Regions from separate parts of the Listeria sp. LM90SB2 genome, predicted to be linked through region 2. Evidence: riboswitches for the same ligand, from Rfam matches in the RefSeq annotation. Region 2 holds a riboswitch; the other holds the start of a gene.
What was found. A riboswitch is a leader RNA that binds a small molecule or an ion and turns the genes downstream of it on or off. The one in region 2 is predicted to bind thiamine pyrophosphate.

Region 1: it holds a riboswitch for thiamine pyrophosphate, as region 2 does, so the genes downstream of both, tenA (thiaminase II) here and thiT (energy-coupled thiamine transporter ThiT) in region 2, are expected to answer to the same signal.

Annotation. Positions count from the first base shown of each region.
Region 1 is NZ_CP046449.1:363,079-375,139, reverse strand. Features, by position in the region: gene GL301_RS01785 (XRE/MutR family transcriptional regulator) at 1-326, opposite strand, end outside; gene GL301_RS01780 (superoxide dismutase) at 594-1,058, opposite strand; gene GL301_RS01775 (endonuclease/exonuclease/phosphatase family protein) at 1,216-1,989, shown strand; gene GL301_RS01770 (PH domain-containing protein) at 2,024-2,416, opposite strand; gene GL301_RS01765 (GAP family protein) at 2,714-3,373, opposite strand; gene vip (cell invasion LPXTG protein Vip) at 3,701-4,957, shown strand; gene GL301_RS01755 (glycoside hydrolase family 1 protein) at 5,172-6,587, shown strand; gene thiE (thiamine phosphate synthase) at 6,614-7,258, opposite strand; gene thiD (bifunctional hydroxymethylpyrimidine kinase/phosphomethylpyrimidine kinase) at 7,255-8,058, opposite strand; gene thiM (hydroxyethylthiazole kinase) at 8,055-8,864, opposite strand; gene tenA (thiaminase II) at 8,857-9,531, opposite strand; TPP riboswitch at 9,618-9,723, opposite strand; gene GL301_RS01730 (ChbG/HpnK family deacetylase) at 9,754-10,539, opposite strand; gene GL301_RS01725 (TatD family hydrolase) at 10,722-11,468, opposite strand; gene GL301_RS01720 (adenine nucleotide alpha hydrolase family protein) at 11,446-12,061, opposite strand, start outside.
Region 2 is NZ_CP046449.1:1,455,784-1,467,844, reverse strand. Features, by position in the region: gene GL301_RS07300 (peptidoglycan D,D-transpeptidase FtsI family protein) at 1-473, shown strand, start outside; gene GL301_RS07295 (aspartate-semialdehyde dehydrogenase) at 671-1,714, shown strand; gene dapG (aspartate kinase) at 1,726-2,937, shown strand; gene dapA (4-hydroxy-tetrahydrodipicolinate synthase) at 2,952-3,833, shown strand; gene GL301_RS07280 (ribonuclease J) at 3,853-5,520, shown strand; gene GL301_RS07275 (dihydrolipoyl dehydrogenase family protein) at 5,609-6,949, shown strand; gene GL301_RS07270 (hypothetical protein) at 7,002-7,652, shown strand; gene GL301_RS07265 (ABC-F family ATP-binding cassette domain-containing protein) at 7,691-9,292, opposite strand; gene GL301_RS07260 (MmcQ/YjbR family DNA-binding protein) at 9,432-9,815, shown strand; TPP riboswitch at 9,886-9,995, shown strand; gene thiT (energy-coupled thiamine transporter ThiT) at 10,064-10,624, shown strand; gene GL301_RS07250 (betaine/proline/choline family ABC transporter ATP-binding protein) at 10,917-12,061, shown strand, end outside.

The DNA.
Region 1 (12,061 bases), 1.1 Mb from region 2:
ACTTCTGTCTGCTCCGTTCGCTCTAAAGTTATTTTATCTAGCAACGCCTGCATCCCTACAACATCATTTTTACCTGATAGCTCGACGAAATCAATCCAAAAACTATCATCCTCTGTCGAAGAAAAGTCTCTGTAAATAAAAAAGAATTCATCTAAAGGAACCATGATCCGCTTTAAAATTTCTTCAAACAAACTCAAAGTAATCTCGTGTTTTCCTTTTTCAAATCCGATTGCATAAGACCTAGATATAATTCCTGTGTATACCTCTTTTTGAGTCAAACCTTTAGATAGCCGTATTTCCCGAATCAATTCGCCATATGAACCCATATGATATCCCCCTAATTAAGTTCTTCCATTTCAAAAAGTCGGAATGCAGTATCTATGTCTATGCTTTAATTTCTCTACTCCAAACAATTTAGGAATCATTGCTCTTAAAATATATACCCTAAACACTAGTATTTTAATTCTTTTAAAAGCGAAAAGCTACTTACAATATCGTCATCTTTCTTTTGTAAGTATTAATAGCACAAAAAAAGAATGTCATTTTTCACATTCTCTTTAAAAATATGGTTATGAATTGTTTATTAGTCTTTTTTATTTCACTTCATAATTAGCACGTTTTAAAAGCTCCACTTTGTTTGTATCAGGATTATTTTCTTGATATTGCACGGCCGTTAATTCGTGAATTCCTCTTTTTAATTCTGCTTTACTTAATTGAATTTGAAAGGAAAGTTCGCCGCCACCTTGTTCCATTTGGACGATGTAGCCATCAATATAAACATAGGTCAAACTCACCGTACTTAATTCTTTCATATGAACTTCCAATTTTTCTACAGATTCCGCCTCTTCATAAACACAAGGCAGATCACCTTGACTTGAAATTCCATCCGTGGCAAGAAGTTCTATCCATCCTTTTTTCGTATCAGTTGGAGGGAAATGCTGTTTTCCCCTTTTAGCCGGCACACCGGAAACATCTCCATTCCCGCTGTCCACGCATGCTAATAATGCCACTAATACTATCAATAGTAATAATATGAGCAACCATCGACTTTTTCGCAACATAGTGACACTCCCTTTTTACAACAATACAATGGTTTTATTTTTCCAGAAAAAATGTAGAATATATACTACATAAAACCCAAATCAGTGAAACGTTTTCATAAATATGCTAAACTCTCTTTGTAAAACATTCCAATGAAAAGAAGGATGTGGAAAAATGTTCAGTGTAACTACTTTTAACATTCGTTTTGATGATACCTCTGAGCGGAAAAAGAGCTGGGAATTGCGTAAAACACTAACAAAATCATTACTTGATAAATATCAATGGGATTTCATGGGAGTGGAGGAACCCCTTCTGCCACAAATGCGCGACATGAAAGAAATGCAAAATTGGGATTATTTTGGTGTAGGACGAGATGATGGTTTTGAAAAAGGAGAATTTACTGCTGTTTTTTATAATTCTACTCGTTTCACCTTGTTGCAAGAAGGGCATTTTTGGCTTTCCGAAACGCCTGAGGTTCCTTCCATTCACTCAACAGCCATGTTTCCACGAATTTGCGTTTGGGGAAAACTAGAAGATTCAACGGATGGAAAGCAATTTTATATTTTCAATACACATTTAGATCATATCTCTGAAGAAGCTCGGCTATTCGCAAGCCAACTTTTACTACATAAAGCGAGCTTGATTCAAGAAGATTTACCGGTAATTTTACTTGGAGATTTCAATACAGAGCCTAGTACACCGACGTACAACTTAATAACTCAAAGATATCAGGATGCGCAGTTACTTTCTAAAACTCCTGTTAAAGGACCCCTTGGTAGTTTTCATGATTTTCAACCACTCCGACCTGAAAGCGAGCTAGAAAAAATTGATTACATCTTTGTGTCTAATGAGTTCCACATCTGCTCTTACGAAACTAGCACAGACGAAATAGACGGCTGTTCTGCTTCTGATCATTTTCCTGTGATGGCAGTAGTAGGATGGACATAAAAAAAGAGAAGACGATATTCGTCTTCTCTTCTACTCATAACATTTCTTTAATCATTTTATAAAGCGCAAAGCCCATTTCCGTATCATTTTTATGTACTTTTAAGGAAATTGGTGCAGAGAAAGATGTATTTTGTGTCACGACTGTATTGCCGTCAACGCCAATTTTTAAGTCAAAATCACGGTCCAAAGTTCCAGCTGTCTCAATAGAAACATATTTTAATGCTTTCTTCGGGAAAAACTTATATTCTACTTTCTTTCCAGTTATTCCTTGAGCATCCACATTAAAAATCCCTTTAGAAGTAATAATAACTTCATCTCTTACAAACTTAAAAATCTGAATAATTGTTTCATCTTCTCCTAAAAATCTCTCAATGCCATAAGAAGATTCGGTAACTACGGCAGCTTTTCCCAACAACTTGTCTAACATTTAACCCATCCTTTTTATTTACATTATTTTATTCTACAAAAAGCCTCTTTCAATCAAAAGTCTATAACATTAGAAAAAAATAACTCCCCCGCTTAATTTCTTCCCAGTGAGTAAAATTTTAATAGTTAGAGGATGAATATAATCTTATTATATTCGCTAGTTCGGCTTTAGTCTAGTGTCATTTTCGAACAACTAATTATTTAGAAAGTATTATCAAAAATAGAACAGATTTCTTTTAATTTATTAAAAAAATAAAGCTGTCTTTCTCCTATGTTCCAGGAAAAAACAGCTTTATTTTTAAAACGCCTTACTAATAACACTCAAACCAATAAATAAGAAAAGAACCGCCATAATCACTGAATTGTTTTGGATAAGCCATTTACGCGTGCTATCCAATGCGTTGTTAAGTTTGCTCCCAGCTAATAAAAAAGCAATGGTAGGAATATAAATCGAACAACAAGCGATAATGCCAAAAATAATCGTTGCCGTTGTTTCTTGCCCACCAGATAAATTCAGCGCCCCAACGCTCACTCCCGCTGTAAGTGAAAGCAACATATTTTTTGGATTCACTGCTGAAAGCACAAACGCAAACATCATCGCGCCTCCCGGTTTAATATTGCTCATTTTTTCAAACCATTTTGGTGTTGCAGCCTGCTCCCCGTTTTTAGGACGTTTTGTAAAGTCATGTGCGCCTAGAAGTATAAGTAAAGCCCCCAGCACAATAAGTACCACTTTGACCAAGGTTGACTGATCTCCGGACGAACTAACCGCTGAACTCATTAAGAATAACCCAATAAAGAAAATAGCTATATTCCCAACAATCCAACCTACCGTATAAAAAATACTGTTAATCCGAGCCTTGTTGCTAAGTAAAATCAAAATAAGTCCTACAATTGGAAATGGGCTAATCAAAATCCCCACTGCCGGTGACAAAATAGCTGAAAACGCTGATCCCACGCTGACTCCTCCTCTGTATATATCTTTACTAATGAAAAAATCATCTTCATTAGACCGTTCCTTTTACCTAGTTCCCTCTAATCCCGGCTAACAAACAATTGTCGGTATATCTTTTTCTCAGAAGAACAAAAATGCTTTTATCGGAGCGTTTGACTAAAAAAAGACTTTTTTCAAGGGATACAATGTAGTTATTAGCCAATTGTGGCGAATTAGACATAATTTCACTTCATAAACCGGAAATACAACTCATTTCACTACTATTTTTAGCATCCTGATAATAGTATGCTAAGCTCACAAGATTATTTCTATTGGAGGAAAGACCACTTAATGAATAAATATTTTAAGAACTTAGCAACTGTATTATTTACTGTCTCCCTTTTAACTACTTCTATTACTGCCTTACCTGCGATGGCATCCGCATATGAAGAAACACATTATGCCTCAACTATTTATATTAGCCCTTTAGATGCGCCCCATGTTGGTGACACGAAAATCACTGGAAAAACCACAGCATTATCATCTTTTGCCATAGCAATTTATACCCCAGAAGGCAGGCTCACTGGAACATTCTTTGGCACTACCAATGCAGCTGGTACCTACGCTGTTGATTTATCCGATTTCACTTATTATGATCCTCTTGGCTACGAAGCTAGTGGCAATGTAATTTTAGAGAAAGGGGCCATGGTTCGTTCAATGACAGAAACTAATAGCGATTTAATCAAAACAGTAACCATCAACTACAACTATATCCAAACAGCCATTAATGAGCTGTTTCTAAATAATGATCCAACAGGAACTATTTTAGCTGCAACAGATCAAAACGCTATTAACGCTGTGCAGGAACAAATTAATACTGTAACTAGTTCAGAAAAAGAAACTTTCCAAGAACAACTTAATAATGCTCAACAACAACTGGATGCGCGCATAGCACAAGAACAGGCAGCCATACAAGCTGTCAACCAACTTTTCCTAGAGGATAATCCAGCAAACTCGATTAAAGCTGAAACTACGCAAGACTTGATTGACCAAGCTCAAACGCTTGTCGATGTTCTTCCTGCTTCCGAGTTAAAAGATACGCTTCAGGCCAACATTGTAAAAGCTCAAACAGAACTAGACGAACGTTCCAAACCTGTAACACCACCAAAAAACGATCCAGAAACTGATAACCCAGAAGAGCCAGTCACACCAGTAGATCCAGCAACTCCAACACCTGACGAACCATCTACACCAACAGATCCAGCAACCCCAACACCTGACGAACCATCTACACCAACAGATCCAGCAACACCTGAAAAACCAGAAATCACCACTCCAGAAAATCCAGAATCAACGGTAGTAGAATCTGATTCTAGCGAAAATGAACCAGAAAAATCCGCCGATTCAAAAATAGTAAACAACCCGATTCAAATTACTAGTCAAGCAACAAAAACAGCAACAAAACAAGCAACAAAACAAGCAAAATCCAGCGTAACAAAAACAACTACTTTGCCAATTCCTAAAACAGGGGACACTGAAACCACATCTAGCATTTTATTCGGTACACTTATGCTCGCTTCCCTTGCCCTTTTTAGACGTAAAAAATAGTCAAAACACCGGCTCAAAATAGAGTCGGTGTTATTTGTTTTCGTTGACTATCTTCCTTATTTTTGCTATATTTTAACTATAAATCGGAATGTTACCGACGAAAGCCGGGCATAACCAAATATTTTTCTAAGTACCGTGTTTTTTTTGCATGTATTTAGAAAAGTATTTGGTTTTTTTCATAGATACTTTAAAATGTAGAAAAGGAGTTTTTAACATGCATACAAATACAGGATTTCCAGCCAACTTTTTATGGGGTGGAGCTGCTGCTGCAAACCAATTCGAAGGCGCTTACAACGTCGATGGAAAAGGACTTTCCGTTCAAGATGTTACTCCAAAAGGCGGATTTGGTCACATTACTGACGGTCCAACACCAGATAACTTAAAATTAGAAGGAATTGACTTCTATCATCGCTACAAAGATGACGTGAAACTTTTTGCCGAAATGGGCTTCAAGGTTTTCCGTACTTCCATCGCTTGGTCCCGTATCTTCCCAAATGGTGACGAAACTGAGCCAAACGAAGCAGGATTACAATTTTACGATGATTTATTCGATGAACTTCTAGCACATAATATCGAACCACTGATTACTTTATCTCACTATGAAACACCACTTCACTTATCGAAAACTTACGACGGCTGGGTAAATAGAAAAATGATCGACTTCTATGAAAACTATGTCCGCACCGTGTTTAATCGCTACAAAGGCAAAGTAAAATATTGGCTCACTTTCAATGAAATCAACTCCATTTTACACGCACCATTCATGAGCGGCGGTATTTCTACAAGCCCAGATAAATTATCTCAAAAAGACTTATATCAAGCTGTCCACCACGAACTTGTGGCGAGCGCGCTGGCTACAAAAATTGGTCACGAAATCATGCCCGAAGCCCAAATCGGCTGCATGGTCCTAGCAATGCCAACTTATCCGCTAACTTCCAACCCAGATGATATTATCGCTGTTATGGAAGCAGAGCGCAAAAACTACTTCTTCTCCGATGTTCATGTCCGCGGAACTTATCCGGGCTACATGAAACGCTATTTCAGAGAAAATAATATTGAATTAGACGTAACAGAAGAAGACCTAGAAATCCTTAAAAACACAGTAGATTTCATTTCCTTCAGCTATTACATGAGCACAACCGAAACAGCTGACGAGTCAAAACGCAAAGCTGGCGCAGGAAACATCCTAGGCGGCGTACAAAACCCTTACCTAGAAGCATCCGAATGGGGCTGGCAAATCGACCCTCAAGGCTTGCGCGTTGTCCTAAACGAATTCTGGGATAGATACCAAAAACCACTTTTCATCGTAGAAAACGGTCTTGGCGCTATCGATCAACTAGAAAAAGACGAAAACGGCAACTACACAGTAAATGATGACTACCGTATTAATTATTTGAGCGCTCATTTATCGCAAGTGAAAGAAGCGATTAAAGATGGCGTTGACTTGATGGGTTACACTTCATGGGGCTGTATTGACCTTGTAAGTGCCTCCACTGCTGAAATGAAAAAACGTTACGGCTTTATCTATGTCGATCGCAACAACGACGGCACAGGTACGCTAAACCGTTATAAGAAGAAAAGTTTTGGTTGGTACAAGAACGTTATTGCTACCAATGGTGAAGATTTATAAAAATGAGAAACCCAGGTTTGCCTTTTTTAAGAGGGGTAACCTGGGTTTTTTAATTGCTTGATAACGGAGTAGCAATCATCCGACCGAGTTATCGCTGAAATAACCGATACCCCGTCCGCACCTGCTGTGAGAACCTCAGCTGAATTTGTTTCATTAATTCCGCCAATCCCGACAATTGGTAGCTTAATTCCAGCCCGGCGAATTTCTTCCAAAATTGCCGTTCCACTCACTGACTCTGCATCCGCTTTTGAAATCGTGGGAAAAATGGGCCCAACGCCGATATAATCCACCGCTCCAAGTCGTTCTGCTTCCTCCGCTTCACTAACCGAATGAACCGAAAGTCCGATTTTCATTTTTCCAGCGCAACTCGCGATAACTTGGCGAATTTCCTCGTCGTTTTGCCCGACATGGATGCCGTCCGCGCCGATTTCGAGGGCTAGGGCGACATCATCGTTAATAATGAATGGCACTTGATATTTTGTGCATAATTGTTGGCATTCTAGCGCCATTTCTTTTCTTTCGGAAGCAGTTTGGAGTGAGCCTGCTCCTTTTTCGCGATATTGGAAACAAGTAATTCCGGCTTTCAGTGCTTCTTCTAACACACCTGGCAACGTTCCACGAACAATATCTTGCGTTCCAGCGATAAAATATACAGCTAGTTCAGCTCTCATTTCCCATCCTCCAATCGGTAGGCAAAATGGTTGGTTGGACCATGACCGTGACCAATTCCAAGCGGATATTTAATCGCACTTGTGATAAATTCTTTCGCAACCATGACACTATCCAAAAGCGAATTCCCTTTCGCAAGTTCAGCTGCAATACATGCCGAAAAAGTGCAACCAGTCCCGTGCGTATGCGGCGTATCAAAGCGCTCGCTCGTCAGCCATTTTGTCGTTTCGCCATCATAGTAAAAATCAGCCGCCTCACTCATTTCGCTATGCCCACCTTTAATAACAACCGCTTTTACACCTAAATCAAAAATTTTCTTAGCGGCTTGTTCAATTTCCGCCTTGGTTGTGATTTTTTCACCAAGAATTTCTTCCGCTTCTGGAATATTCGGCGTAATGATCGTACCAAGTGGCAAAAGCTCGTCTTTCAACACTTGGGTCGCCTCGTTTTCAAGCAAAGCAGTTCCACCTTTTGCAATCATCACAGGATCAATGACGATATTTGGGAAGTTGTGCAAACGGATATTCCGCGCCACTTCCCGGATAATTTCTGCATCTGCTAGCATTCCAGTTTTCACGGCGCTCACTTGAAAATCCTCTGCAATCGCGTCGCACTGTTCGCGGATCATTTCTACCGGGATTTTATGCACTGCTTTTACACCTAGCGTGTTTTGTGCCGTGATTGCCGTGATGACGGACATGCCAAAGGTTTTACGCTCTTGAAATGTCTTGATATCCGCTTGTATCCCCGCGCCGCCGCCAGAATCTGAACCAGCTATCGTTAATACTTGTTTGAAAATCATTTGTGTTCACCACTTTCTTGGATTTTAGCTTTGGCACGCGTTTTTTCGACCGACCAACTAGCAAGAGCATCTAAAAATTGTGGTCGAAATGAACCTGGAAGTTTTCTTTCTAATTCGATTTCCGCGTACTCAGAAGCCACCGCATAACTCGCGCATGCTTCGACACTAGCTCGAAAAGCATCATCCTGAACGGCCATAAAACTACCGCAAACTGCACTGAGCAAACAACCAGAACCAGTAATTCTTGGAAGCAGTGCGCTACCATTAGCCACTTTTGCAAAACGCGTTCCGTCTGAAATCACATCTACTTCGCCGCTAATAATAACAACCGTGCTCCATTCATTCGCCACTTTTTCAGCAATGCTCAGCACATCCGCCGAACCAACACCCGCATCCACGCCTTTCGCTTCCCAAGCTTCACCAGCAATCGCCGCAAGCTCTCCCGCATTTCCACGAATCGCCGTAAACTGGATTTCAGCCAATAATTCTTGCACCACTTTACGACGGTATGAAGTCGCACCAACACCGACCGGGTCAAGCACAACCGGCGTTCCAGCAACATTTGCCGCACGTCCAGCAATTTTCATCGCTGTAACAAGCTCCCCGTCTAGCGTCCCAATATTAATCACGAGCACATCCGCCATTTTCGCAAGTTCATCCATTTCCTCTTTCGCAGAAGCCATAATCGGTGACGCACCAATCGCAAGCAACCCGTTCGCCGAGTCATTCGCAACCACGATATTCGTAATATTATGTACCAACGGCCCTTTTTCCCACACCTTTTCCAACGTCATAAAATCAAACATAATTCACACTCCCACGCCAATTTTGTTTTTTATAAGCCATATCAAAAAATGCCCATTCCATTTCCACACTAATTTGAAAAGCCTGCTTCATGAGGGCAAGCTCCCGCGCATCCGCCATACTCGCCGCCTGTTCCACCAACCGCTTCTGCTGCAACACCACTTTTTGATAATTTTCATCCACATAACTATCCAACAACTCTTGATAAAATGGCTCCGAACTCCGCGCCCCTTCGTACATTTTCCCCATATCCGCATAAAGCGCATAACATGGCAAAAGCGCCGCAATCGTTACCCCAAAACTGCCAAAATCTGCCATCCGGTAAAGGTGAGAAGTATAATGATAAGCAGTTGGCGCTGGTTTGCGCTCGGAAAAATCACGCTCCGCTAGCCCAACCCGTGGATAAAACTGTTCGCGCATCAACAACTCTGATTGCTGAAGCCGCCTTTGTACTTCCCTCATTTCCGCAGCAAGTTCCGCCGTCCCCGCCTGTTCCACACTTTTCTCAATCACCTTCTCAAAATGTGACAAGTAATAATCATCCTGGAGCAAATAATAGTAAAACGCCTCCTTCTCAAGCGTCCCATCCGCCAAACTCTGCACAAATGGATGCTGCAACGTTTCTTGCCATAAATCCCCTACTTCTTCTTGAAAACCGTGAACAAACACTCAAACTCCTCCTTTTGAACAATAAAAAAAGCGCCCACTGTCCCTTAGCATAAGCAAAGAAACAGCAGCCGCGATAAATTTTCCGGTCACTTTCACATTCACTTCCCTACGCTTGCACTAACAAACAGGTTCAAAGGGTCAGAAAGCATTACCTTCCTATCTCAGCCAGAATCGGCCCCCCTAGTTTTTCTTATTAAGTTGCGTTCATCATAACATAGAGTTTTACCGCTGTAAATCCCCAAATGTAATAAGCTCAAACCCATTTTCAAGAAGCCAATCCCGCACCCGCGCGTCACAAATCGTCGCAAGCTCGCGGCACCGCATCAACGTATAAGAAGAATTATCCAGCACAAATTGATCCAAAAAACCGACATCAAAATGCATCTCAGCGATTTCGTTTGGCGCCAATTTTAATAATCCGAAATCATCGTTAAGGAAGTTCTCAATCGAGACACCGCCGTTTGTGTATGGGAGTGCGCCCGATTCCAATAGTTTAGTAATTGGTAAATAACCTTCCTGATCTGGCCATTTTTTATCACCGCTGTATTTTAAAGTGGTGTGAATCCCGAACTCACGCGCAATATCAAAGAAAGCTTGGTCAACCGTTTCATCACCGATTGAGTGGCAGTCAATGTGTTCTGGGTAGTGACCAGTTAGCGCTTTGAATCGTTCCATTTGAGCGATGGTTTCCGTGCGCACATCTTCGTATTGGAATTTCAGTTCAGGGTTAGCCCGGTAATATTTGGAACGATGGAATTCCCCGTTTTCGTCGACAAGTGACGGGATTTCCGCCGGGTCCGTGCATGGTTTTCCGAGTAAGAAATTTGTGTGTTGCCCGATGAATAGGTCTGGGTGGTCTTTTGCGAGAGCGATTGCGTGCTCGGCAGTTTCTAGGTTTGGCATGAGTAAAGTGGATGTTGTGATGCCGGTTTTGTAGCTTTCGATGATGCCGTGGTTTATGGCTTTGGATAGACCGAAATCGTCTGCGTCGATGATTAGTTTTGGCATGGGGAACCTCCTTATTATAATTAAAAAAACAGACTACAAATTTATTAATTTCTTAACAAAAGATTGCCTCTTATCAACTAGCATAACTATAAGCTAATCTTTCCAAATCTCTTTAACAATTAATCCATAGTTCCAATCTTTCAATATACTATTAAGAAATACCTTAATTTACTCTAATTCCCTTAATTAATTTTATCAATATCTTTTTGAAATAATAGTCTTTTAAAATTAGAGAAAACTATCTTTTCAAATCCTGGAATAACTTCCTCAAAATCCGCATAAATCTGTTTAAAATTGCTTGGATAAACAATACTTTTCTCTTTTCTCGCAAAAGGACCATCCGTTTCAAATAATAATTGGGACTTAGGAATGCTTTTAATAATATCAATACCATTTTTCGAAGTAAGCATTTTATGATTTACAGAAAAAAAATATCCTGAATCTGAAATATCTTTTAGCATGTGTTTTCCCCCAGTATACCAATGAAAGATTGCACTTTTAACATTGTTGCTTTTAAGAATTTGCAGTACTTCTACCTCAGCTTTTCTGGAGTGGATCGAATACACATTTCCTTTGTTATATTTTGGGCTAGTTATTTGTTGAAATATTTCTATTTGTTGTTCTTTAAATTGTTGATTCGATTTAGAAAAATCCAGCCCTACTTCTCCAATATATCTAGTGTACTGTAGCCCTCTTTCAAACGCATTCTTATCAAAATCATATTCCCCTACCATATCTGGATGAAATCCTACTCCTAATCTTACATATTTATAATTATCATATTCATATCGAGTTTTCAAAAATATTTCTGGCAAATAAGTAACAAAAATAACATATATCTTCAACCGTTCGTATTCTCTTGCAATCTTTATTGGCTCTGAATAAAAATCTATATGCACATGAAGATCAATGTATCCCATATTTCGCAATAAACCTTTCGTATTCAGATGCAAATTTATCAAACATTACTTTTTTATATCTCAAGTAATTATTTTCCTTATGGAATTTATGCTGGTTATTTGATATTTCACCAAAAATCTCTTCATTTTTAATTGCTTCAACATAAGCATCGAAATACCCTATATTGTTAATGTAATCCTTTAAATATTTTTCCGACGCAGAAGCTACGTTTTTATAACCCACAAAATATTTAGCGTCAAAATGCTCATTATCATATGCTGCCAAAGATATTTTCCTTAATATACATGGAATACACGCACCACATTGTCCTGTGTGGTTATACTCTTTTCCGACCCTACTTTTTCCACATGTAAAAGTATTTTTTATTTGTGATTTAAATTCCAGATTCATATTTTCAACAATTTCACCTTTCGTTTCGTATTCAAATTTATTTACTATTCGAATATCATATCCAAGAGTATCTAAAAGTTTATTGTAGAGAAAAATTGTCTTAGGATGTGTAGTTTTTGTTGTGTATCTGCCAAATTCAGGGTTTAAAGATAGTATACCATTTTCATACATTCTAATTTCTTTGACAGAATTAGAAATAGCTTTTGATATT
Region 2 (12,061 bases):
CACTTGCAACAGCTAATGAACCAAAAGTATTAAATAAAATCGGTGTTTCTGAAAGTGATATCAAAACAGTACAACAAGGCTTCTATGAAGTAACACATGGTTCAACAGGTACCGCAAGAACTGTTTTCACTTCAAGTGATTACGATGTCGCTGGTAAAACAGGCACCGCAGATGCGTTCTATGATGGACCAAAAGAAGGTAACAAAATGGCCAGTGTTTGGAATACAACATTCGTCGGTTATGCGCCAGTGGAAAAACCGGAAATAGCAATTTCCGTTGTTGTTCCTTGGATTTATCGTCCATATGGTACGGACCAAAAAACAAATATGAAAATCTCCAAAGAAGTATTCGACAAATACTTCGAACTTAAAAAAGAACGCTCTGAATCGAAAAAAGATATTTCAAAAGTAGAACAACCAATTAACAACAAAGAAGCTGCTGCGAAAGCACAATCAGAACAAACCGAAAATTAATCAAAAACCACTTTCATTTATTTGGAAGTGGTTTTTTTATTTCAAACTAACAAACAATTTAAAAAAATAGTTGCTAATGCGTAGAAAAAACTGCGAAAAGGCTTTGTTTATGGTATGATAAAGTAAGTGTAAAATTAACCAGATTTCTGTTTTTAGGCAGGAATACGAGGATTAAATTGAAGGAGGAATTGTAAACTATGACAAAAAGCTATCATGTCGCAGTTGTAGGTGCAACTGGTGCAGTTGGTACCCAAATGATTGAATTACTAGAAGAGGCGGCGACTTTTAAGATAAAGCAAGTTTCATTCTTGTCTTCTATTCGTTCTGCTGGAAAAAAACTATCCTTCCGCGGTGAAGAAGTAACTATTCAAGAAGCCACACCTGAAAGTTTTGAAGGCGTAGATATCGCTTTATTTAGCGCTGGTGGTTCTGTATCGAAAGCACTTGCGAAAGAAGCAGTTAAACGTGGAGCTATCGTTATTGATAACACGAGTGCATATCGTATGGATCCAACAGTTCCTTTAGTCGTTCCAGAAGTGAATGAAAAAGCACTTTTCTCACATAAGGGTATTATTGCTAATCCTAACTGTTCCACTATTCAGATGGTAGCAGCCCTCGAACCGATTCGAGAAGCATTCGGCTTAAATCGTATTATTGTTTCCACTTATCAAGCTGTTTCTGGCTCTGGTGTAAGCGCGATTCAAGAATTAAAAGATGGTAGCAGAGCAGTTTTAGATAACAAAGAATTCACTCCACAAATCATGCCCGTTAAAGGGGACAAAAAACATTATCCAATTGCTTTTAATGCATTGCCACAAATTGACGTTTTCACAGAGAATGACTATACATACGAAGAAATGAAAATGATCAATGAAACAAAAAAAATCATGGAAGACAACACAATAAAAGTTTCTGCTACGTGCGTTCGTATCCCAGTAGTTAGCGGACACTCTGAAAGTGTTTATATCGAAGTGGATAAAGAAGGCATAACTGCTAAAGAAATCCAAAATGAACTAAAAAACGCACCTGGTATTGTCCTAGAAGATGACCCAGCAAATCAAGTTTACCCACAAGCTGTTCAAGCTGCAGGTAAGAAGGAAGTCTTCGTTGGTCGTATTCGTGCTGACATTGACGATCCTAAAGGTTTTCATATGTGGATTGTTTCTGACAACTTACTAAAAGGTGCCGCATGGAATTCGATTCAAATAGCTGAAAGTTTAGTTAAACTAGCGATTATTTAGAGGTGTAAGTAATGAAAATTATTGTCCAAAAATTTGGCGGAACATCCGTACAAAATGAAAAATCACGTTTGATGGCATTCAATCATATCAAACAAGTACTAAAAGAAGGATATAAAGTTGTTGTTGTCGTTTCAGCCATTGGTAGATACGGAGATCCTTATGCGACAGACACACTATTAGAACTTATTGGTGCTAAAAATACAAAGCTAACAGCAAGAGAACAAGATACTTTACTCTCTGTAGGCGAAACTATTTCAGCATCTGTATTTACCAATATGTTAAAAGAAGCAAATATTAAAGCAGAGGCGTTTTCTGGTGGTCAAGCAGGCATCATTACATCAGACGACCATTTAAATGCAAAAATCACAGAAGTGGATACAGCTCGTTTGAAAGATGCATTAACGAACCTTGATGTAGCTGTAGTTGCTGGCTTCCAAGGTATTACTGCAAATGGGGATATTTCCACATTAGGACGCGGAGGAAGTGATACATCCGCAGCGGCTCTAGGAGTTTCGTTACAAGCAGACTATATTGATATCTTTACAGATGTAGATGGAATGATGACAGCCGATCCACGTATTGTAGAACACGCACGTTCACTACCACGAGTAAGTTACAACGAAGTAAGCAATATGGCGTATCAAGGTGCAAAAGTGATCCATCCACGTGCAGTTGAGATAGCGATGACTGCAAAAATACCAATGCGAATCCGTTCTACTTATTTGGAAAGCACTGGAACACTTGTTACTTCATTAACCAATGATTCAGATCATTTTGACGTGAAAGAACGAATAGTAACCGGTGTAGCACATGTAACCAATTTAACACAAATATCCGTACAAACAGATACGGTAAAAGCGCAACAACTCGCTTTTAAAATATTAGCAGATGCAGGAATCAGCCTTGATTTCATTAACATCTCTACCAACTCTGTCATTTTTACGGTGCCAGAAGAAAAATCTCATGTAGTAAAACAACTATTAGAAGATGCAGACTTACAAACAACTGTACGACAAGCTTGTGCGAAAGTTTCTATTGTTGGCGCCGGAATCACAGGCGTTCCCGGTGTTACTGCAAAAATCGTTGGCGCATTATCTGAAAAAAATATCCCTATTTTACAATCAGCGGATAGTCATACTACTATTTGGGTATTAGTAAAAGAAGAGGACTTAATTTCAGCAGTCAATGCCCTTCATGACGTATTTTGTTTGGAAATTAAGTAAGGAGGAAATGAAAGATGGATTTAGGGAAAGTAATTACAGCAATGGTGACACCAATTCACCCAGAGAAAGATAAAGTATGCAAAAAAAGAATTCATCATCTCGTGAATCACTTAATCAAAAATGGCTCAGACGGTTTAGTAATCGCTGGAACAACTGGCGAATCTCCAACTTTATCCCATGATGAAAAAATAAAATTATTCCGCCAAGTAATTGAAACAAATGACGGACGTGCAAAATTAATTGCTGGAACAGGCTCCAATAACACAGCTGAAACAATTGCTTTTACAAAAGAAGTTGCTGAACTCGGTGGAATTGACGCTGTTTTAATCGTTGCACCGTATTACAATAAACCAAATCAAGATGGGTTATACGCGCACTTTGCTGCGGTTTCTGAAGCTTCTGATTTACCTGTAGTTATCTATAATATTCCGGGTCGTAGTGTTGTTAATATCGAGCCAGAAACAATTATCCGCCTAGCAAAATTACCTAATATTGTTGGTGTAAAAGAATCTAGCGGTAACTTGGATAATATAAGTAAAATCATTGCTGAAACCTCAGACGATTTCCAAGTATACAGTGGGGATGATAGCTTAACTTTACCAATCCTTGCAGTTGGTGGAAACGGCGTTATTTCTGTTGCTAGCCATGTTGTAGGAAATGAAATGCAAGAAATGATTCAAGCATTTGAGCGTGGAGAAGTTCAAAAAGCTGCTCAAATCCACCGAGAATTATTGCCACTCATGAACGGTTTATTCTCTGTACCAAACCCAGCACCGACAAAATATTTACTCAATCAACAAGGCATTAGCGTTGGGCCTGTAAGACTACCACTTGTAGATTTGAATGCTGAACAAGGAACGAAATTACAAGCTATATTAGAAGGACTTTCTAAATAGTTCAAAGGAGGTCTACGCTTTGACAATAAAAAAAGCGAAAAACATAAAAATCATTCCACTCGGCGGTGTCGATGAAAGTGGCAAAAATTTATATGTAGTAGAAATAGACGAAGATATCTTTATATTAGATGCGGGCTTAATGTTCCCAGAAAATGAATTACTAGGAATTGATATTGTTATTCCAGATTTCAAATATTTAGAAGAAAATAAAGATCGTGTAAAAGCTGTTTTCCTAACACACGGTCACGAAGATGCAATTGGAGCATTGCCATACTTGCTTCAAAAAATCAAAGCACCAGTTTATGGTACAGAATTAACGATAGCACTGGCAAAATCAGCACTTAAAGAACACCGTAAACTACGCTTCAAGAATTTCCATGTCGTTAACGAAGAAACAACTTTATCCTTTTCAAAAATTGATGTTTCCTTTTTCCATACAACGCACACTATTCCTGATTCTGTTGGGATTGTTCTTGAAACAAGCGAAGGATCTATTGTTTATACAGGGGATTTCAAATTCGATCAATCAGCGAAGGACGGCTATGCTTCTGATTTAAGCCACATTGCAGAATTTGGCGAAAAAGGGGTACTAGCTTTACTTTCAGATAGTTCAGAGGCTGAGCACCCTGGAACAACGTCTAGCGATAGTTTAATTGAAGAAGAAATTAGACATGCGTTCCGAATGGCAGACGGCAGAATTATCGTCGCTTGTGTAGCTTCTAATTTAATTCGCTTACAACAAGTACTCGATGCATCCGTTGCAACCAAACGTAAAGTCGCTATTGTTGGTAAAGAATTAGAGCGCGTTTTCGAAATTGCTGGCAGTTTAGGTAAAATCGTCATTGAAGAAGACTTAATTGTTCCGTTAAAAGAACTTAAAAAATATAGCGATGACGAAATTACTATTATTGAAACAGGTAATCTAGGAGAACCAATTCAATCATTACAATTAATGACTAAAGGAAATCATCCACAATTCAACATCAAACCTGGTGATACTGTTTACATTACGACGACGCCATCACCATCTCTTGAAACAATGATGGCTAAAACAATGGATATGCTCTATAAAGCAGGTGCGAAAGTGCTAACTATGAGCAATAATCTATTCATCTCTGGTCATGCAAGTCAAGAAGACTTAAAATTAATGATTAACTTATTAAAACCAAGATATTTTGTTCCAGTTCACGGAGAATATCGCATGTTAATCAGTCACGCTAAATTAGCTCATGAAGTTGGTATGGCAAAATCAGAAGTATTTATCGTAGGTAAAGGTGAAATTTTAGAATATAAAAATGATAAAATGACAGCTGGTAATCGCGTATACTCTGGTAATACTTTAATTGATGGTTTAGGTGTTGGTGATGTTGGTAACATCGTGCTACGCGACCGTAAATTGCTCTCAGAAGACGGGATTTTCATTGTTGTAGTAACACTTAATCGTAAATCAAAAACCATTACTTCAGGACCAGAAATCATTTCACGTGGCTTTATTTATGTGAGAGAATCAGAACATTTGATTGAAGAATCTTCCAAAGTTGTTACAAAAATTGTTGAAAAAAATCTTCAAGAAACCGGCTTTGAATGGGCGAAATTAAAACAAGACATTCGTGACCAATTAAATCGCTACTTATTTGAACAAACAAAACGACGTCCAATGATTTTACCAATTATTATGGAAGTCTAGAATGAACTGCTGCACATTCGTGTGTGGCAGTTTTTTTCGTTTGAAAGTGAAATCAGACGGGAAAACAAGCTAGGAAGGAGTGATTTAAATGGCAAAATTTACATATGATGTAGTAATAATCGGAAGTGGCGCAAGTGGTACAACGGTAGCATTTGAAGCACAGGCAGCTGGATTAAAAGTAGCAATTGTAGAGGAGCGGAGTTGGGGTGGAACGTGTGTCCTCAGAGGATGCGACCCTAAAAAAGTTCTCGTCGGAGCAAGAGAAGCAAGAAATCTTTCTACCAGACTTCGTGGCAAAGGTATTAAGCAAGCAGCGACAATTAGCTGGACAGATTTAATGGCATTTAAAGAAACTTTTGTTGAGAATGTGCCAGAAAGTCGTTTGGAAAACTTTCAAGAAGCCGGGATTGAAACATTCTTTGGTGCAGCTAGTTTCCAAGATTCCCATTCCTTACAAGTCGGCGATGATTTAATACAAGCTAATAAAATTGTCATCGCAACAGGAGCAACACCAAGCACGTTAAAAGTAGAAGGGCAAGAATACATTCAAACCAGTGATGATTTTTTATCACTTGAAAAACTCCCTGATTCTGTCGTGTTTATTGGTGGTGGCTATATTTCATTTGAATTTGCTTCCATAGCACTCGCAGCAGGCAGAGAAGTGCATATTATCCATCATAATAGTGAACCTTTAAAGAAATTTGATTCTGATTTTGTGGCGGCATTAGTTACCCATATGAAAGAAGAAGGTATCCATTTCCATTTTGACACAGATATTACGAAGGTTGAAAATAAAGGGGAAAAACTGCATATTCATGGCAAAGATGGATTTTCATTACAGACAGATTTAATTATTGGGGCAACTGGTAGAAAACCAAATATCGCGCATTTATCATTGGAAAATGCCAACATTGACTACACTAAAAAAGGCATTATCGTTAATGAAAAACTTCAAACCACTAATAACCCTCATATCTACGCATGTGGCGATGTCGCGGCAACAAAAGGAGCACCTTTAACACCCGTTGTCAGCATGGAAGCAGCATTTGTTGCTAAAAATGTCATTGGCGGCGACGAAAAAATGATTTATCCAGCAATACCAAGCGTCGTTTTTACGAGCCCCAAACTGGCAAGCATTGGTATAAGCGCAGAAGAAGCAAAAGCGCATCCAGAAAAATATCAAATTAAAAATCACGACACAACAAATTGGTATACTTATAAACGAACCAATGAACAAATTGCGCTCGCAAAAATCATTGAAGATAGAGAGTCGGGGCAAATCAAAGGCGCTCATTTTCTTAGTGAAGAAGCAGATTATATGATAAATTACGTTGCCATCTTAATGAAAGCTAATCTAACTTTGGCTGATTTACAATCTGTTATATTTGCCTATCCATCTCCAGCAAGTGACTTAACTGCTTTGAACTAGAGGCTAAATATGTTATAGTGAGGGAGAAATTCGCATAAAAGGAGCAAATAAGATGGAAATTTGGATCATTGCCGGAATATGTGCTTTCTTAATTTTTATCGCAGGTATCGTAATTTTATTTTTCCCAGCCAGACGGAAGATTGGAGCTATTTTAACTAGTGCAGGGATGTTATTAATGGTTGGCTCCATTATTGGTATCATTGTTAGTTTTTCACATTATCAGCAAGTACAAAATGATGTGTTTAATTATTCTTCTAAAGGAACAAGTCAAGCTACCCCAGAAGAAACGAAGACGTATAAAGTTAACTTTGAAGATTCCGCAGATAATATTAAGAAAAAAATCACTACTGTGACGGTCGAAAAAAAAGAAACTTATTCAACATCCGCAAGTAAGCCAGTAGACGGTAGTATTACTATCGCTTTAGAAATTACCAACAATGCAGTTAAAACTCTCGAAACCTATCCAAACCAAGGACAACTAGAGGCAAACAAGTTAGATTTAAATGGAGGAGACGCTGTTTTATCTAATTTTGATACAACTGAAATTAAGCCTGGCGAAACTGCCAAAGGAAAAATCGTTTTTCCCGTAGATAATTTAGACAAAGTTTCTGATATTTCATGGATTTCTTATAGTTTTCTAAGCTATCTGAAAGATTCATCCACACCAATCACGACAGAAACTGGCAAAATCGAACTAAAATAAAAACAATATCCCGAAAATGGGATATTGTTTTTTTGTCATTATTCTGCTACGTTCATTACTTCTTTTAGATACTCATCATAAGAAATTTCTTTATTGTAAAATTGGTCTTTTGATAAGTTAATGATGCGCGTTGCGATTGTTTGTAATAACTGATGATCATGAGAAGCAAAAATCATTGCGCCTTTAAATGCTTCCAAGCCGTTATTCAATGCTGTAATGGATTCTAAGTCCAAGTGGTTAGTAGGTTCGTCTAGTAAAAGAACGTTAGAACCTGAAAGCATCATTTTGGATAACATACAACGAACTTTTTCTCCACCAGATAAGACGCGTACTTTTTTAAGTACTTCATCGCCACTGAATAGCATACGACCAAGGAAGCCGCGTAAGAATGCTTCACTGTCATCTTCTGGAGAGAATTGACGTAACCATTCTACAAGACTCATGTCGTTTTCTTCAAAGAACTCTGAGTTATCTTTCGGGAAATAGCTTTGGCTTGTTGTAATTCCCCATTTATAACTACCCTCATCAGGTTCCATTTCACCAGCAAGGATTTGGAAAAGAACTGTTTTAGCAACCTCATCATCGCCAACTAAAGCAACTTTGTCATTTCGATTAATCGAGAAAGAAAGATTATCAAGAATCTTCACACCATCGATTGTTTTAGACAAGTTTGTTACTGTTAGAAGGTCATTTCCAACTTCACGGTCTGGTTTGAACTGAATGAAAGGGTAACGACGACTAGAAGGTTGAATATCTTCCAGCGTGATTTTTTCGAGCATTTTTTTACGACTTGTTGCTTGTTTTGATTTCGATGCGTTCGCACTGAAACGAGCAATAAAGTCTTGTAATTCTTTCATTTTTTCTTCTTTTTTCTTGTTACGATCGCCCATCATTGTTTGAGCTAATTGGCTTGATTCATACCAGAAATCATAGTTTCCGACATATAATTTAATTTTGCTGAAATCAAGATCCGCAATGTGCGTACACACTTTATTTAAGAAGTGACGGTCATGGGATACTACGATAACAGTATTATCAAAGTTGATTAAAAATTCTTCTAACCAGTGAATCGCACGGATGTCAAGGTGGTTGGTAGGCTCATCCAGAAGTAAGATATCTGGTTTACCGAATAAAGCTTGTGCAAGAAGCACTTTCACTTTTTCTCCACCAGTTAAATCTTTCATAAGTTTTCCGTGTAAGTCAGTAGGGATACCTAGTCCGTTTAATAAAACAGCAGCGTCAGATTCTGCTTCCCAACCATCTAATTCAGCAAATTCGCCTTCTAGTTCTGCAGCGCGGATACCATCTTCATCACTGAAATCTTCTTTCATATAAATGGCATTTTTTTCGTCCATAATTTTGTATAGACGTTCATGTCCCATGATTACTGTGTTAAGAACTAGTTCATTATCATACTGAAAATGATCTTGGCGAAGGACAGCTAGACGCTCACCTGAACCAATATGCACATTACCACTTTGTGAATCAAGCTCGCCAGAAAGCACTTTTAGGAACGTTGATTTACCAGCACCATTCGCTCCAATAAGACCATAACAGTTACCTGGTAAAAATTTAATCGAAACATCTTCAAATAGCTTTTTATCGCCGTAGCGTAAGCCAACATTATTTACAGTTAACATTTTCTTCCTCCAATACTAAGTTACTTCTTCTTGAAATCAGAAAAAGCACAATTACTACTATTTTAACATGGTTAGTGTAGCAAAGAAAGCATACACACATAAATAAATGTTATAATATCAAAATAAGGAGGAGAGCCGGATGAATTACGAACAAATTTTACAAGAAAAAGTCGCGCTTTGTCTGACTTTGCAAGCTGCCAAAGAAACATTTCCGTTTGATAAAAAAACGCACGCTTTAACAGTTGGTGGGAAGATATTTGCGCTCATACATATGTATCACGGGGATTTATATGTTAGCGTTAAATGTCAGCCTGAAAGAATTGATTTGTTGCGTGATGAATATTTGAGCATAAAACCAGGTTACCATTTAAATAAAAAGCATTGGATTACACTTGTAATAAATGAAAATTACGATGTGGAAGCAGAAACTGAATTTGCCTTAATCAAAAATAGTTATCAGCTTATTTTTGATAAACTACCGAAAAAAGCACAAAATACTGTAAAATTTTCTGCAAATGATTAAAGAAAACAAATAATTCTTTACAAAAAAGAAGTGCATGCTATAATAATTGTTGTACGATAATTTCATAGACGTTACCACAGGGGGGGGCTTCTTAGCTGAGATTGAGTCCACATGTTTTTGGATTCTGACCCTTTGAACCTGTTCGTTAATACGAGCGTAGGGATTGTGGCGATTGCATTTCTAACAATAGAAACTGCTTTCTTCTGGGGTACGTTTTTGACCAAAAAGAAGAGGGGAGTTTATTTTTTATGCAAAACAAACGATTAATCATTTTACTTGAGTGTGCTATCTTTGCTGCAGTTGCGATGGTATTAAGTTTCATCCCGCTAGACATTGGTTCCAGTTTTTCCATCTCGCTTGGAATGATTCCAATGTATGTTATCGCGATTCGACGCGGTTTTTGGGCGGCTGGATTTGCAGGATTGTTATGGGGGTTACTACATTTCTTAACAGGTAAGGCATATATATTAATGCCCTCCCAGGCAATTATTGAGTATATTTTGGCATTCAGTTTTATTGCTTTCAGCGGTGTCTTTAGCAAGCAAGTTCGAAGTAATTTAGCTGCTAATCAACTCAAAAAAGCAATTGAATGGGCGTGGGGAACCATGATTATTGGAGGAGTAGCTCGATATTTTTGGCACTATGTCGCAGGAGTATTATTCTGGGGTGCTTATGCATTTCAAGGTTGGGGAGCACAACTATTTTCAATCGTGATGAATGGAGCTAGTTGCCTTGGTACCGTCCTTGTTTCAGGTATCATTATTTCGATATTATTGAAGACTTCACCAAAATTATTTTTACCAAAATAACCAAAAGGTCCAGAAGCAATTGCTTTTGGGCCTTTTTAAGTGTGTTATAATTAAATAAATACTATATTGCAGCTTATTACAATGCTCATTTTCACGATTACGAGTTTAGCATCGATGTCACACGTGCCACAAGTACGAAATCATCTTGTTTAGTAACTTCCGTTTGAATGTAACACTGTCTTTAAGCTGTTTTTTTGTATTTAAAAAGTTTAAATCTATACTAGTTAGGGAAATTAGTTACCGATTGCCAATTTTTTTGGTATTGGTAAAGAAAAAATGGAGGTGTGTAAGCGTGTTAAAATTCGAACACGTAACAAAGACTTATAAAGGGGGCAAAAAAGCAGTTAATGATCTAACACTAAACATCGATAAAGGAGAATTTGTTTGTTTTATCGGTCCAAGTGGTTGTGGGAAAACGACAACAATGAAGATGATTAACCGGCTTATTGAACCTACAGAAGGAAAAATATTTATTAATGATAAAGACATCATGGCGGAAGATCCCGTCAAACTAAGACGTTCTATTGGTTATGTTATTCAGCAAATTGGCTTGATGCCACATATGACGATTCGTGAAAATATCGTCCTTGTACCAAAATTACTTAAATGGTCCGAAGAGAAAAAACAAGAACGGGCAAAAGAATTAATTAAATTAGTAGATTTACCAGAAGAGTTTTTGGACCGTTACCCTTACGAATTAAGTGGTGGACAGCAGCAACGTATCGGTGTTTTAAGAGCGCTTGCAGCAGAGCAAAACTTAATTCTGATGGATGAACCTTTTGGAGCACTAGATCCAATTACTCGTGATTCCCTACAAGAAGAATTCAAAAATTTGCAAAAAGAACTTGGCAAGACGATTATTTTTGTTACCCATGATATGGATGAAGCGATTAAACTGGCGGACCGTATCGTCATTATGAAAGCTGGTGAAATTGTTCAATTTGATACTCCAGATGAAATTTTGCGTAACCCTGCGAATTCGTTTGTAGAAGATTTCATCGGTAAAGATCGCTTAATTGAAGCGAAACCAGAAGTTACACAAGTAGCACAAATCATGAACACAAATCCAGTCTCTATTACAGCGGACAAATCACTCCAAGCTGCGATTACTGTGATGAAAGAGAAACGAGTAGATACATTACTTGTTGTCGATGAAGGTAACGTGTTGAAAGGATTTATCGATGTAGAGCAAATTGATTTAAATCGTCGTACGGCAACTTCTGTCATGGATATCATCGAGAAAAATGTCTTTTATGTGTATGAAGATACCTTGCTTCGCGATACTGTACAACGGATTCTAAAACGCGGCTATAAATACATTCCTGTAGTGGATAAAGATAAACGACTTGTCGGAATTGTTACTCGTGCCAGCTTAGTGGATATCGTGTATGACTCCATTTGGGGTACGGTAGAAGATGCGACAGAAAATCAGGAGGA